2 regions of the Streptomyces sp. NPDC050560 genome follow, and region 1 is predicted to be linked to the other one. Evidence: predicted binding sites of a transcription regulator. Region 1 holds the regulator's gene; the other holds the start of a gene.
The links. Region 1 encodes HrcA, which represses chaperone genes, less so after heat shock. Its sites were predicted from a motif close to TTNGCACTCNGNNNNNCNGAGTGCNAA; they were not measured.

Region 1 (5,819 bases):
CGCAGGTCGTCGCCCCACACCTTCTCGACCAGCTCCGCGTCGTGCCGGCCCTCCACATAGATCCGGCCGGCCCGCGCCACCCGGGCGCGCGCGCCCGGCACCGCCACGGAGCCCGACGCCGTGCGCGCCGGGCGCGCGGGAGCGCCAGCCCCGGGCGCGACCAGGGTGACCGTGCGCCCCTCCAGCAGGAAGCCGCGCGGTTGCAGCGGGAACACCCGGTGCTTGCCGAACCGGTCCTCCAGCGTGACCGTGCCCGCCTCGCAGCGGATCACCGCGCCGCAGAACCCCGTCCCCGCCTCCTCCACGACCAGGTCAGGGGTCGCGGGGACCTCGGGCGCGGGCTGCTGCTTCTTCCAGGGCGGAGTCAGGTCCTGCGAGTACTGGCGCATTCGGCCGACGATAGGAACAAGTGCCGGGCCCGATACGGCGACACGCCGCACGCGGGGCGCGCCGCTCAGCCGGTCCTGAACCGCCGCGCCAGTGCGTCGCGCTGGCGCCGTACGAACGCCGCGTCGACCACCGCGCCGTGCCCCGGCACATAGCGCGCGTCGGGGCCCCCGAGGGCGAGCAGCCGGTCGAGCGCGGCGGGCCAGCGTCCCGGCGCCGCGTCCTGGCCCGCCTGGGGCGGCCCCGACTCCTCGACCAGGTCACCGCAGAACACCACGGGCGGTTCGCCCCCGGCGCCGGGCACGACCACGGCGAGGTCACAGGGGCTGTGCGCGGCGCCGAGCGCCACCAGCAGCACCCCGCCGCCTGGCGGCCCGAGCCACAGCTCCCCGGCGACCTCGACCGGCGCCGCCGCCGGGCTCCCAGGACCGCCGAGCGCCGCGCACGCCCGCGCCACCGCGCCCGGCTCCGCGCCCTCCCGCAGCGCGTCCGCGCGCAGCGCCGCGAGCCCTCCGGGGCCCGGTCCCGCCAGGAGCGCGCTCCCGATGCCCGCGGCGCCGTAGCCGCGGGCCCCGGACAGCGCGGCGGCGCCCAGCACATGGTCGAAGTGGGGGTGGGTGAACGCCACGCACGCCACGGGCGCCCCCGCGCGCGCACGCGCCGCCTCCCGCAGCGCCGCCCCCTGCCGCAGATCGGCCCCCGCGTCCACCAGCAGCGGCCCCACGGGAGTGCGTACGAGAGCGGCGCCGCAGTCCCAGGGGGCGAGCCGCACCCGGGCCGCGGACGCCGTCACGGCCTCCCAGCGGAGCCCGGCGTCCTGGCTGTCGTCGACGGACATGCCCCGACGGTACCGACCCGGCACCCGCGGCCACCGCAGCCGCCCCCGCGTCCCCAACTCCCCACCCGTCACCACCCGCACCGCGCATGCCGCGCCCGGAATCGGGGAAGACCCCCGACCGGCCGGTCTTGCCCGGGGCACACCCGGGCCCCGTACACTGGTGGTCAGTAACTTGGCACTCCCAGCGCGCGAGTGCCAGCCGGTGGCGGGAGGTGCGCGATGCTCAATGAGCGCAGGCTCGAAGTGCTGCGCGCCATCGTCCAGGACTACGTGGGCACCGAGGAGCCGGTCGGCTCCAAGGCCCTCACGGAGCGCCACCACCTCGGCGTCTCCCCGGCGACCGTGCGCAACGACATGGCGGCCCTCGAAGAGGAGGGCTTCATCGCGCAGCCGCACACCAGCGCGGGCCGCATCCCCACGGACAAGGGCTACCGGCTCTTCGTGGACCGGCTCGCCGGCGTCAAGCCGATGACCCTGCCCGAGCGGCGCGCGATCGAGAACTTTTTGGACGGCGCGGTCGACCTCGACGACGTCGTGGCCCGCACCGTCCGGCTGCTCGCGCAGCTCACCCGGCAGGTCGCCGTCGTGCAGTACCCCTCCCTGACCCGCTCCACGGTGCGCCATGTGGAGCTGCTGTCGCTGGCCCCCGCCCGCGTCATGCTGGTGCTGATCACCGACACGGGACGGGTCGAGCAGCGTACGGTGGACTGCCCCGCGCCCTGCGGCGAGGCCCCCCTCGCCGACCTGCGCGCCAGGCTCAACAGCCGGGTCGCGGGGCGGCGGTTCGCCGACGTGCCGCATCTCGTCCAGGACCTGCCGGAGGACTTCGAGGCCGAGGACCGGGGTACGGTGTCGACGGTGCTCTCCACCCTCCTCGAAACACTGGTGGAGAACACCGAGGAGCGGCTCATGATCGGCGGCACCGCCAATCTGACCCGTTTCGGGCACGACTTCCCACTCACCATCCGGCCGGTGCTGGAGGCGCTTGAGGAGCAGATGGTGCTCCTGAAGCTCCTCGGGGAGGCAACGGATTCGGCCATGACCGTGCGAATCGGTCATGAGAACGCGCATGAGGGACTCAACTCCACGTCCGTCGTGTCGGTCGGTTACGGTTCGGGCGGCGAGGCAGTTGCCAAGCTCGGCGTGGTCGGACCGACCCGCATGGACTACCCGGGAACGATGGGAGCAGTACGCGCAGTGGCACGTTACGTCGGACAGATCCTGGCGGAGTCGTAAGTGGCCACGGACTACTACGCCGTACTCGGCGTACGCCGCGACGCATCCCAGGACGAGATCAAGAAGGCGTTCCGGCGGCTCGCCCGCGAGCTGCACCCGGACGTCAACCCCGATCCGAAGACCCAGGAGCGGTTCAAGGAGATCAACGCCGCTTACGAGGTGCTGTCGGACCCGCAGAAGAAACAGGTCTACGACCTCGGCGGCGACCCGCTGTCCCAGTCGGGCGGCGGCGCGGGCGGCTTCGGCGCCGGCGGCTTCGGCAACTTCTCCGACATCATGGACGCCTTCTTCGGGACGGCCGCCCAGCGCGGCCCCAGGTCGCGCACCCGGCGCGGCCAGGACGCGATGATAAGGCTGGAGATCGAGCTGGACGAGGCCGCCTTCGGCACCACGAAGGACATCCAGGTCGACACCGCCGTCGTCTGCAACACCTGCAACGGCGAGGGCGCGGCCCCCGGCACCTCGGCGCAGACCTGCGACATGTGCCGCGGACGCGGCGAGGTCTCCCAGGTCACCCGCTCCTTCCTCGGCCAGGTCATGACGTCGAGGCCCTGCCCCCAGTGCCAGGGCTTCGGCACCGTGGTGCCCACGCCCTGCCCCGAGTGCGCGGGCGACGGCCGCATCCGCTCCCGCCGCTCCCTGACGGTGAAGATCCCCGCGGGCGTCGACAACGGCACCCGTATCCAGCTCGCGGGCGAGGGCGAGGTCGGCCCAGGCGGCGGCCCGGCGGGTGACCTCTACGTCGAGATCCACGAGCTGCCGCACGCCGTCTTCCAGCGCCGCGGCGACGACCTGCACTGCACGGTCACCATCCCGATGACCGCGGGCGCCCTCGGCACCAAGGTGCCGCTGGAGACCCTGGACGGGCTCGAAGACGTCGACATCCGCCCCGGCACCCAGTCCGGGCAGTCCATCCCGCTGCACACCCGCGGCATCACACATCTGCGCGGCGGCGGCCGTGGCGACCTCATCGTCCACGTCGAGGTGCAGACCCCCTCCAAGCTGGACACGGAGCAGGAGCGCCTGCTGCGCGAACTGGCCAAGCTCCGCGGCGAGGAGCGCCCGGTGGGACAGTTCCAGCCGGGGCAGCAGGGGCTGTTCTCGCGGCTCAAGGACGCGTTCAACGGGCGCTAGGGCAAGGCGGTCGTGACCCGCCCCGGGAGCTTCCCCGGGGCGACGGTTCTGACTTGTGTGAGGGACGTGACACCATGCGGTCATGTCCCCTGCGCTCACCGAGATCTTCCCTCTGCCGATCGTGCAGGCGCCCATGGCGGGCGGGGTCTCGGGCCCCCGGCTCGCCGCCGCGGTGTCCGAGGCGGGCGGACTCGGCTTCCTCGCGGCGGGCTACAAGACGGCCGACGGCATGTACCAGGAGATCAAGCAGCTCAGGTCGATGACCTCACGCCCCTTCGGCGTCAACCTCTTCCTGCCGCAGCCGGACCACGCGGACCCCTCCGCCGTCGCCGTCTACCGCGACCAGCTCTCCGGCGAGGCCGGGTGGTACGAGACCGAACTCGGCGACCCCGACAGCGGCATGGACGACGGCTACGACGCCAAGCTGGCCGTCCTCATGGACGACCCGGTGCCCGTGGTGTCGTTCACCTTCGGCTGTCCGCGCGCGGAGGTGCTGTCCGCGCTCGCCCGCGTCGGCACCCGTACCGTCGTCACCGTCACCACCCCCGAGGAGGCCGCCGCGGCCGAGCGGGCGGGCGCCGAGGCGCTGTGCGCCCAGGGCATGGAGGCCGGCGGGCACTACGGCAGCCACCGCGACCTGCCCGAGGACGACCGCGCGGGCACCGCCCTGCTGCCGCTCGTCACCCGGCTCAGGGAGACCACGGAACTGCCCCTCATCGCGGCCGGCGGGCTGATGCGCGGCGCCCAGATCGCCGCCGTGCTCGCCGCGGGCGCCTCGGCCGCCCAGCTCGGCACCGCCTTCCTCGCCACCCCCGAGTCCGGCGCCTCCCCGCTTCACAAGGAGGCCCTGACCAGCCCGCTGTTCACCCGCACCGAGACGACCCGCGCCTTCTCCGGCCGCACCGCCCGCGGCCTCGTCAACCGCTTCCTGCGCGAACACGGCCCCTACGCGCCCGCCGCCTACCCCCAGGTGCACCACCTCACGTCCCCGCTGCGCAAGGCCGCGGCCCGTGCAGGGGACGCCCAGGGCATGGCGCTGTGGGCCGGCCAGGGCCACCGCCTCGCCCGCGACCTGCCCGCGGCCGACCTCGTCGTGCTGCTCGCCGCCGAGCTGGAACAGGCCAGGCTCGTCCAGGTCGCCACCCCCGCCTGGGCCTCGCAGCTCACCGCCGAGCAGCGGGCCGCCGCCCGGGAGGCCGTGGACCGGCAGGAGACACAGAGCCACAGCAGACCCGAGGCACCGCGGCGTCCCGTGCCGCCGGAGAGGGGCGGCGCCCAGTGACCCCGCCCGTCTTCGTCGTCGACAGCTTCGACGGAGTACCGCCCAGGGGCGTCGAGCACTACACCCTCGAAGGGCCCGAGGGCCGGCACGCCGTCTCCGTGAAGCGGCTGCGGCCCGGCGAGCCCGTCACCCTCACCGACGGCGCGGGCCGCTGGGCGCCCTGCCTCACCCTCGCCACCGAGGGCAAGGACCGGCTCGTCGTCCGCGTCGACTCCGTACGCGAGGAGCCCGAGCCCACGCCCCGTATCACCGTCGTCCAGGCGCTGCCCAAGGGCGACAGGGGCGAACTGGCCGTCGAGACCATGACCGAGACCGGAGTCGACGCCATCGTCCCCTGGACCGCGCACCGCTGTGTCACCCAGTGGCGCGGCGAGCGCGGCCAGAAGTCGCTCGGCAAGTGGCGCGCCACCGCGAGGGAGGCGGGCAAGCAGTCGCGGCGGGTGCGCTTCCCCACCGTCGCCGAGCCGCTGAACTCCGCGGGGGTCGCGGCCCTGCTGGGGGACGCCGCGCTCGCGGCCGTGCTCCACGAGGACGCCGCCGTGCCCGCACGGCCGCTCGCCACCGCCGCCCTGCCCGACGAGGGCGACATCGTGCTCGTCGTCGGCCCCGAGGGCGGCCTCACCGGCGAGGAACTCGACCAGTTCCGGGACGTCGGCGCCGAGGTCCACCGGCTCGGGCCGACCGTGCTGCGCACCTCCACCGCGGGCACCGCGGCCGTCGCCGCCGTGCTCACCCGCACCCGCTGGCGCCGCCAGGACACCCACCCGTACGACACGTAGTGACCGACGCCACGCCGGGCCACCGGCGCCCGCGGGAACGGCCCGTGAACACCGCGCCACGGGCTCCGCACGCCCCCGCGCGGGACCGTCGAGCCCGAGCCATACCCAGCGGAAGTGATCCAAACCGCTGACCCGGGTCCCCCGGTCTGCTTACGCTGATCGC
Region 2 (5,819 bases), on a different contig from region 1:
GGGCACGGGAGTGCGGCGGCACGCGGCAGGCGGGGGCCGAGGCCACGGGCGGGCGGTACGCGGGCGCGCCGGTGTGAGCGCACGCGCGCGTGGTGCCCGGCGGGGCGTACGCGCGTGTGGGGCGCGGGGCGGTTCGTTCAGGGGGCGTCGGGTGTCGCCGGGTGTCCGAGGAGCATGACGGGGGCGCCCGCGGCCCTGGTGAGGAACACCGTGGCCGAGCGCGTCCCCTGGAGCCGCATCCGGCGCCGCAGCTCCTCGGGCTCCACGGCCGAGCCCCGCTTCTTCACGGTGAGGGTGCCGACGCCGCGCTCCCGCAGCAGCGCCTTGAGCCGCTTCAGATGGAACGGCAGCACATCGGTGATCTCGTACGCCGTCGCGTAGGGCGTGGGCCGCAGCTCGTCGGCGGTGACGTAGGCGATGGTGGCGTCGAGCAGCCCGCCGCCCACCTGCCGCGCCACGTCCGCCACCAGGTGCGCCCTGATGACCGCGCCGTCGGGCTCGTACAGATAGCGCCCCGCGGGCCGCACGGCGGGCGCGGGCAGCGCGGCGCCGAGCAGGGAGACGACGGACGATCCGGGCGCCCCGGATGGTTCCGATCCCCCGGGCGTCCTGGCGGCTGCGGGGATCAGCGTGGCGCGCCGCGGCCCGCTACCTGCCGCGCGTGCCGTGTCCGCGCCGGTCCCCACGGCGGCGCCGAACCAGAGGACCGCCTCCTTGACGTCCCCGCCGTAGGACACCCACTCCGCCTCGGCGCCTTCGGGGATCACCTCGTGCGCAATCCCCGGCGCGATCTTCAGCGCCGCGAAGGGCGCCGCGGCCGCCGCCCCGACGGCCCAGGACAGCGGCGGCGAGTACGCCTCAGGACTGAACACCCTGCCCCGGCCGCCGCGCCGCGCGGGGTCGGCGAACACGGCGTCGTACGCGCCGAGCGGCACCTCCTCGACGTCGGCGCACCGCACCTCGACCAGTCCTCCGAGGCCGAGCGCCGCCATGTTGGCCCGCGCCACCGCGCACGTCAGCGGGGAGCGGTCGACCGCGAGCACGGAGATCCCGGCCCGCGCGAAGGCGATCGCGTCGCCCCCGACGCCGCAGCACAGGTCGGCCACGCCGCGCACCCCGTGCCGCCAGAACCGCGCGGCGCGGTGCGCCGCGACGGGGGCGCGGGTGGCCTGCTCCACACCGCCCGCGGTGAAGTACATCCGCCCGGCGTCCGCCCCGAACTTCGCCGCCGCCCGCTGCCGCAGCCGCGCCTGGGTGAGCGCCGTGGCGACCAGCTCAGGGGGGTGGTGCCTGCGCAGCCGGGTGGCGACGGCGAGGGCGCGCTCCTGCGGCACGTCGCGCACCTCGTCGAGCAGCGCGGCACCCTCGGGTCCGAGCAGCGCGTCGAACAGCGCGACCTCGCGGGCCTCGTCGCCGGCCACCGGCCCAGCCTCCGCCACGCCGACCACTCCTGACACTCCGGCCACCTCCGCGGTAGCCCGTTCGGGGACATTCACCCCGCCCATTGTGGTTCACCCACGCCCCGGCACCGGCACCACCGCCGCGCCCGGCGGTACGGGTGGTCCGGCGGCGGGCGGGAGCGGGTCCCGTACGACGGCCGTACGGGGCCTTGGAAGCCTCGGGGGCTCTTGGGGGCAGCGCCCGACGCCGGGGCAACGGCGGGGCCCCTGGCGCCCTTCCAGGGCCTGCGGCAGCCTCCGGCGGACGGACCGGAACATGCCGGAACATGCGCGAGGCGACAAGGGAGTACGCACATGAGGTGGAGCCACGGCGAGACACGGTGCCGGGCGGGGGGAATGAGGGGCGACCGGCCGACGGCCCGCGCGGACCGTCGCCGAAGGACGGGTGCCGTCCGCCGTCGCGCCGTGCCCCGCCGTCTCGCGGCCGTACTGCTGACGGCGGCGGCGCTGGCGGCGGTGGCGGCGTGCGGCGACGACGGCCGCGCGGCGCGCGCGGGCCGCAGCGCGCCGGGCGCGGAACCATGGCAGCGCTGGGGCCTCGACGCGCCCCCGCTGCGCCCGCCCGCGCCCCCCTCCGGGAAACCGGAGCTGCCCGCCCCGCAGGAGCCAGGGCTGCCGCCCGTGGTGTCCACCGTGCCCACCAAGGAGAAGATCCTCTTCCTCACCATCGACGACGGCGTGGAGAAGGACCCCGACTTCGTCCGCATGATGAGCGAACTGGACCTGCCCTACACGGCGTTCCTCAGCGACCGCTTCATCAAGGACGACTACGCCTACTTCGCGCGCCTGCGCACCGAGCACGGCACCGTCCTCGGCAACCACACCCTCACCCACCCCCGCCTCACCGACCTGACCGCGGAGCGGCAGTCGGCCGAGATCTGCGGAATGCAGCAGGTCCTCGACGACCAGTACGGACAGCGCCCCGACATCTTCCGCCCCCCGTACGGGACCTACGACACGACGACCCTGGAGGCGGCGGCGGGCTGCGGCATCCGCACGGTGCTGCGCTGGCAGGAGCAGGTGTTCCCGGACCGCGTCGCGTACGACCGCCCCGAAGGCGACTTCGCCCCGGGGGACGTCGTCCTGACCCACTTCAAGGGCGAGGCCCAGTGGAACGCCCCCATGGCCGACGCGATCCGCAGGCTCCTGAACACGATCACCCCCAAGGGCTACGCCCTTGCCGCGCTGATGGACTACCTGCCGTGACCCGGGCCCGTCCGGCGGTCGCGACATGCACGGTGGAGGCCGTGCGCGAGGGCACCCTCCGCCGTCGCACTCCACGCACGGTGACGCGGGCCGCCGGGGCGTGTGAGAAGCGAGGGGGCGCCGGTCGGAGCCGCGTCCGCCCCCCGCGCGATACGGGCGCAGCCCGCCGCGCTGGCACTCCGCTTGACCGAGTGCTAATCGCGGTCATAGGCTCAGCCCTGGCACTCCCCGTAGGAGAGTGCCAAACACGCGACGGGCAGGTCCGGCACCCGCGACGACGGATCGACCTGGTCGCCACCTCAGACAGTTAACCCCGTGAGATCTCCGAAGGGGGAGGTCGGATCGTGACGACCGCCAGCACCAAGGTTGCCATCAAGCCGCTCGAGGACCGCATTGTGGTCCAGCCGCTGGACGCCGAGCAGACCACGGCCTCGGGCCTGGTCATCCCGGACACTGCCAAGGAGAAGCCCCAGGAGGGCGTCGTCCTGGCCGTGGGCCCGGGCCGTTTCGAGAACGGCGAGCGCCTGCCGCTCGACGTGAAGACCGGTGACATCGTGCTCTACAGCAAGTACGGCGGCACCGAGGTGAAGTACAGCGGCGAGGACTACCTCGTGCTCTCGGCTCGCGACGTCCTCGCGATCATCGAGAAGTAATTCACCACGTTCTGCATTCTGCGCCCCTGGCCCCGCGTCCTTAACAAGCCGGGCGGCTGGGGGCGCAGTTCGTTCACGACAGTCTCCGAGAGGGCTGAAACGCTCCCATGGCGAAGATCCTGAAGTTCGACGAGGACGCCCGTCGCGCCCTTGAGCGCGGCGTCAACAAGCTTGCCGACACCGTCAAGGTGACCATCGGCCCCAAGGGCCGCAATGTCGTCATCGACAAGAAGTTCGGCGCCCCGACCATCACCAACGACGGCGTCACCATCGCCCGCGAGGTCGAGGTCGACGACCCGTACGAGAACCTCGGCGCCCAGCTCGTCAAGGAGGTGGCGACCAAGACCAACGACATCGCGGGCGACGGCACCACCACCGCCACCGTGCTGGCCCAGGCCCTGGTCAAGGAGGGCCTGCGCAACGTCGCCGCGGGCGCCTCCCCGGCCGCCCTGAAGAAGGGCATCGACGCCGCCGTCAAGGCGGTCTCCGAAGACCTCCTCGCCTCGGCGCGCCCGATCGACGAGAAGTCCGACATCGCCGCGGTCGCCGCGCTCTCCGCCCAGGACGAGCAGGTCGGCGAGCTGATCGCCGAGGCCATGGACAAGGTCGGCAAGGACGGCGTCATCACCGTCGAGGAGTCCAACACCTTCGGCCTCGAACTGGACTTCACCGAGGGCATGGCCTTCGACAAGGGCTACCTCTCGCCGTACTTCGTCACCGACCAGGAGCGTATGGAGGCCGTCCTCGACGACCCGTACATCCTGATCCACCAGGGCAAGATCGCCTCGATCCAGGACCTGCTGCCGCTGCTCGAGAAGGTCATCCAGGCCAACTCCTCCAAGCCGCTGCTGATCATCGCCGAGGACGTCGAGGGCGAGGCCCTGTCGACCCTGGTCGTCAACAAGATCCGCGGCACCTTCAACGCGGTCGCCGTCAAGGCCCCCGGCTTCGGCGACCGCCGCAAGGCGATGCTGGGCGACATGGCCACCCTCACCGGCGGCACCGTCATCGCCGAGGAGGTCGGCCTCAAGCTCGACCAGGTCGGCCTCGACGTACTGGGCAGCGCCCGCCGCGTCACCGTCACCAAGGACGACACCACCATCGTCGACGGCGGCGGCAAGTCCGAGGACGTCGCGGGCCGGGTCAACCAGATCAAGGCCGAGATCGAGACCACCGACTCCGACTGGGACCGCGAGAAGCTCCAGGAGCGCCTCGCGAAGCTGGCCGGCGGCGTGTGCGTCATCAAGGTCGGCGCCGCCACCGAGGTGGAGCTGAAGGAGAAGAAGCACCGTCTGGAGGACGCCATCTCCGCGACCCGCGCCGCGGTCGAGGAAGGCATCGTCTCCGGCGGCGGCTCCGCCCTGGTCCACGCCGCGAAGGTGCTCGACGGCAGCCTCGGCAAGGAGGGCGACGAGGCCACCGGTGTCGCCGTCGTCCGCCGCGCCGCGGTCGAGCCGCTGCGCTGGATCGCCGAGAACGCGGGCCTTGAGGGCTACGTCATCGCCTCCAAGGTCGCCGAGCTTGACAAGGGCAACGGCTACAACGCCGCCACCGGCGAGTACGTCGACCTGGTCAAGGCCGGCGTCATCGACCCGGTGAAGGTCACCCGCTCCGCCCTGGAGAACGCGGCCTCCATCGCGTCCCTGCTGCTGACGACCGAGACCCTCGTCGTCGAGAAGCCCGCAGAGGACGAGCCCGAGGCCGCCGCGGGCCACGGCCACAGCCACTGACCCACCCCGCTTCACCCCGGCCCCCACGGCAACCACCGCGGGGGCCGGGCCCGTTTCGGCAGGGGCGCGTTCGCGTCGGGCTCTTTGCATCGGGGCCTCTTCGGACGAGCCACCCTTGCCGCCGCGTTCTCTTCGGGCCCGGCCTTCTTCGCGCCAGACCCTTTTGCACCAGGCCGCCCTTTCCGCGCGCCCTCCTTCTGCCGACCCGCCCTCTGCGCCGGGCCTTCACCAGGCGGCCTGCCCCCCCCACGCCGGGCCTTCACCAGGCGGGCCGCCCTTCCCACCGGGCGCCTTCCCACTGGGCGCTGGCGCCTTCGCGCCGGGCGCCCTTGCGCACGCCGGGTCGCGGTTCCGTGGCATTTCGGTACGCCTGACCGGGGTTCGGCCGGGCGGCAAGCCCGGTGTTTCTCTCCCCCCGCCCCCGCCCCCGCCCCACCCCCGCCGTTCGAGCCTCCGCCACTGCGCCCTTACACGCACCCACCGCGGATACCGCGGCTACCGCACCTACCGCGGCCCATACTTGCGCCCCGTCCTGGACGAGATCCCCGCGAGCAGCCCGCGTGGCACCAGCTTCGCCGCGCCCAGCAGCACCTTGTAGCGAGGGTCGGGGATCGACACCGTCTTGCCCCGGTCCAGGTCGGCCAGGCCCGCGGACACCACCCGGTCCGCGTCCAGCCACATCCAGCCCGGGATGTTGTCCGTGCCCATCCCGGCCCGCCGGTGGAACTCCGTGCGCACGAACCCCGGACACAGCACCATCAGCCGCAGCC

Region 2: the regulator HrcA is predicted to act here: its motif matches at 2,838-2,864, upstream of groES (co-chaperone GroES).

The regions. Positions count from the first base shown of each region.
Region 1 covers NZ_JBITGT010000011.1:258,771-264,589, reverse strand. The annotation lists gene ACIBIW_RS25990 (DUF3097 domain-containing protein) at 1-389, opposite strand, end outside; gene ACIBIW_RS25985 (MBL fold metallo-hydrolase) at 455-1,225, opposite strand; gene hrcA (heat-inducible transcriptional repressor HrcA) at 1,445-2,461, shown strand; gene dnaJ (molecular chaperone DnaJ) at 2,462-3,595, shown strand; gene ACIBIW_RS25970 (nitronate monooxygenase) at 3,678-4,877, shown strand; gene ACIBIW_RS25965 (16S rRNA (uracil(1498)-N(3))-methyltransferase) at 4,874-5,656, shown strand.
Region 2 covers NZ_JBITGT010000001.1:813,678-819,496, reverse strand. The annotation lists gene ACIBIW_RS03435 (RNA polymerase sigma factor) at 1-77, shown strand, start outside; gene ACIBIW_RS03430 (methyltransferase domain-containing protein) at 138-1,439, opposite strand; gene ACIBIW_RS03425 (polysaccharide deacetylase family protein) at 1,866-2,666, shown strand; gene groES (co-chaperone GroES) at 3,011-3,319, shown strand; gene groL (chaperonin GroEL) at 3,427-5,049, shown strand; gene ACIBIW_RS03410 (SDR family NAD(P)-dependent oxidoreductase) at 5,554-5,819, opposite strand, start outside.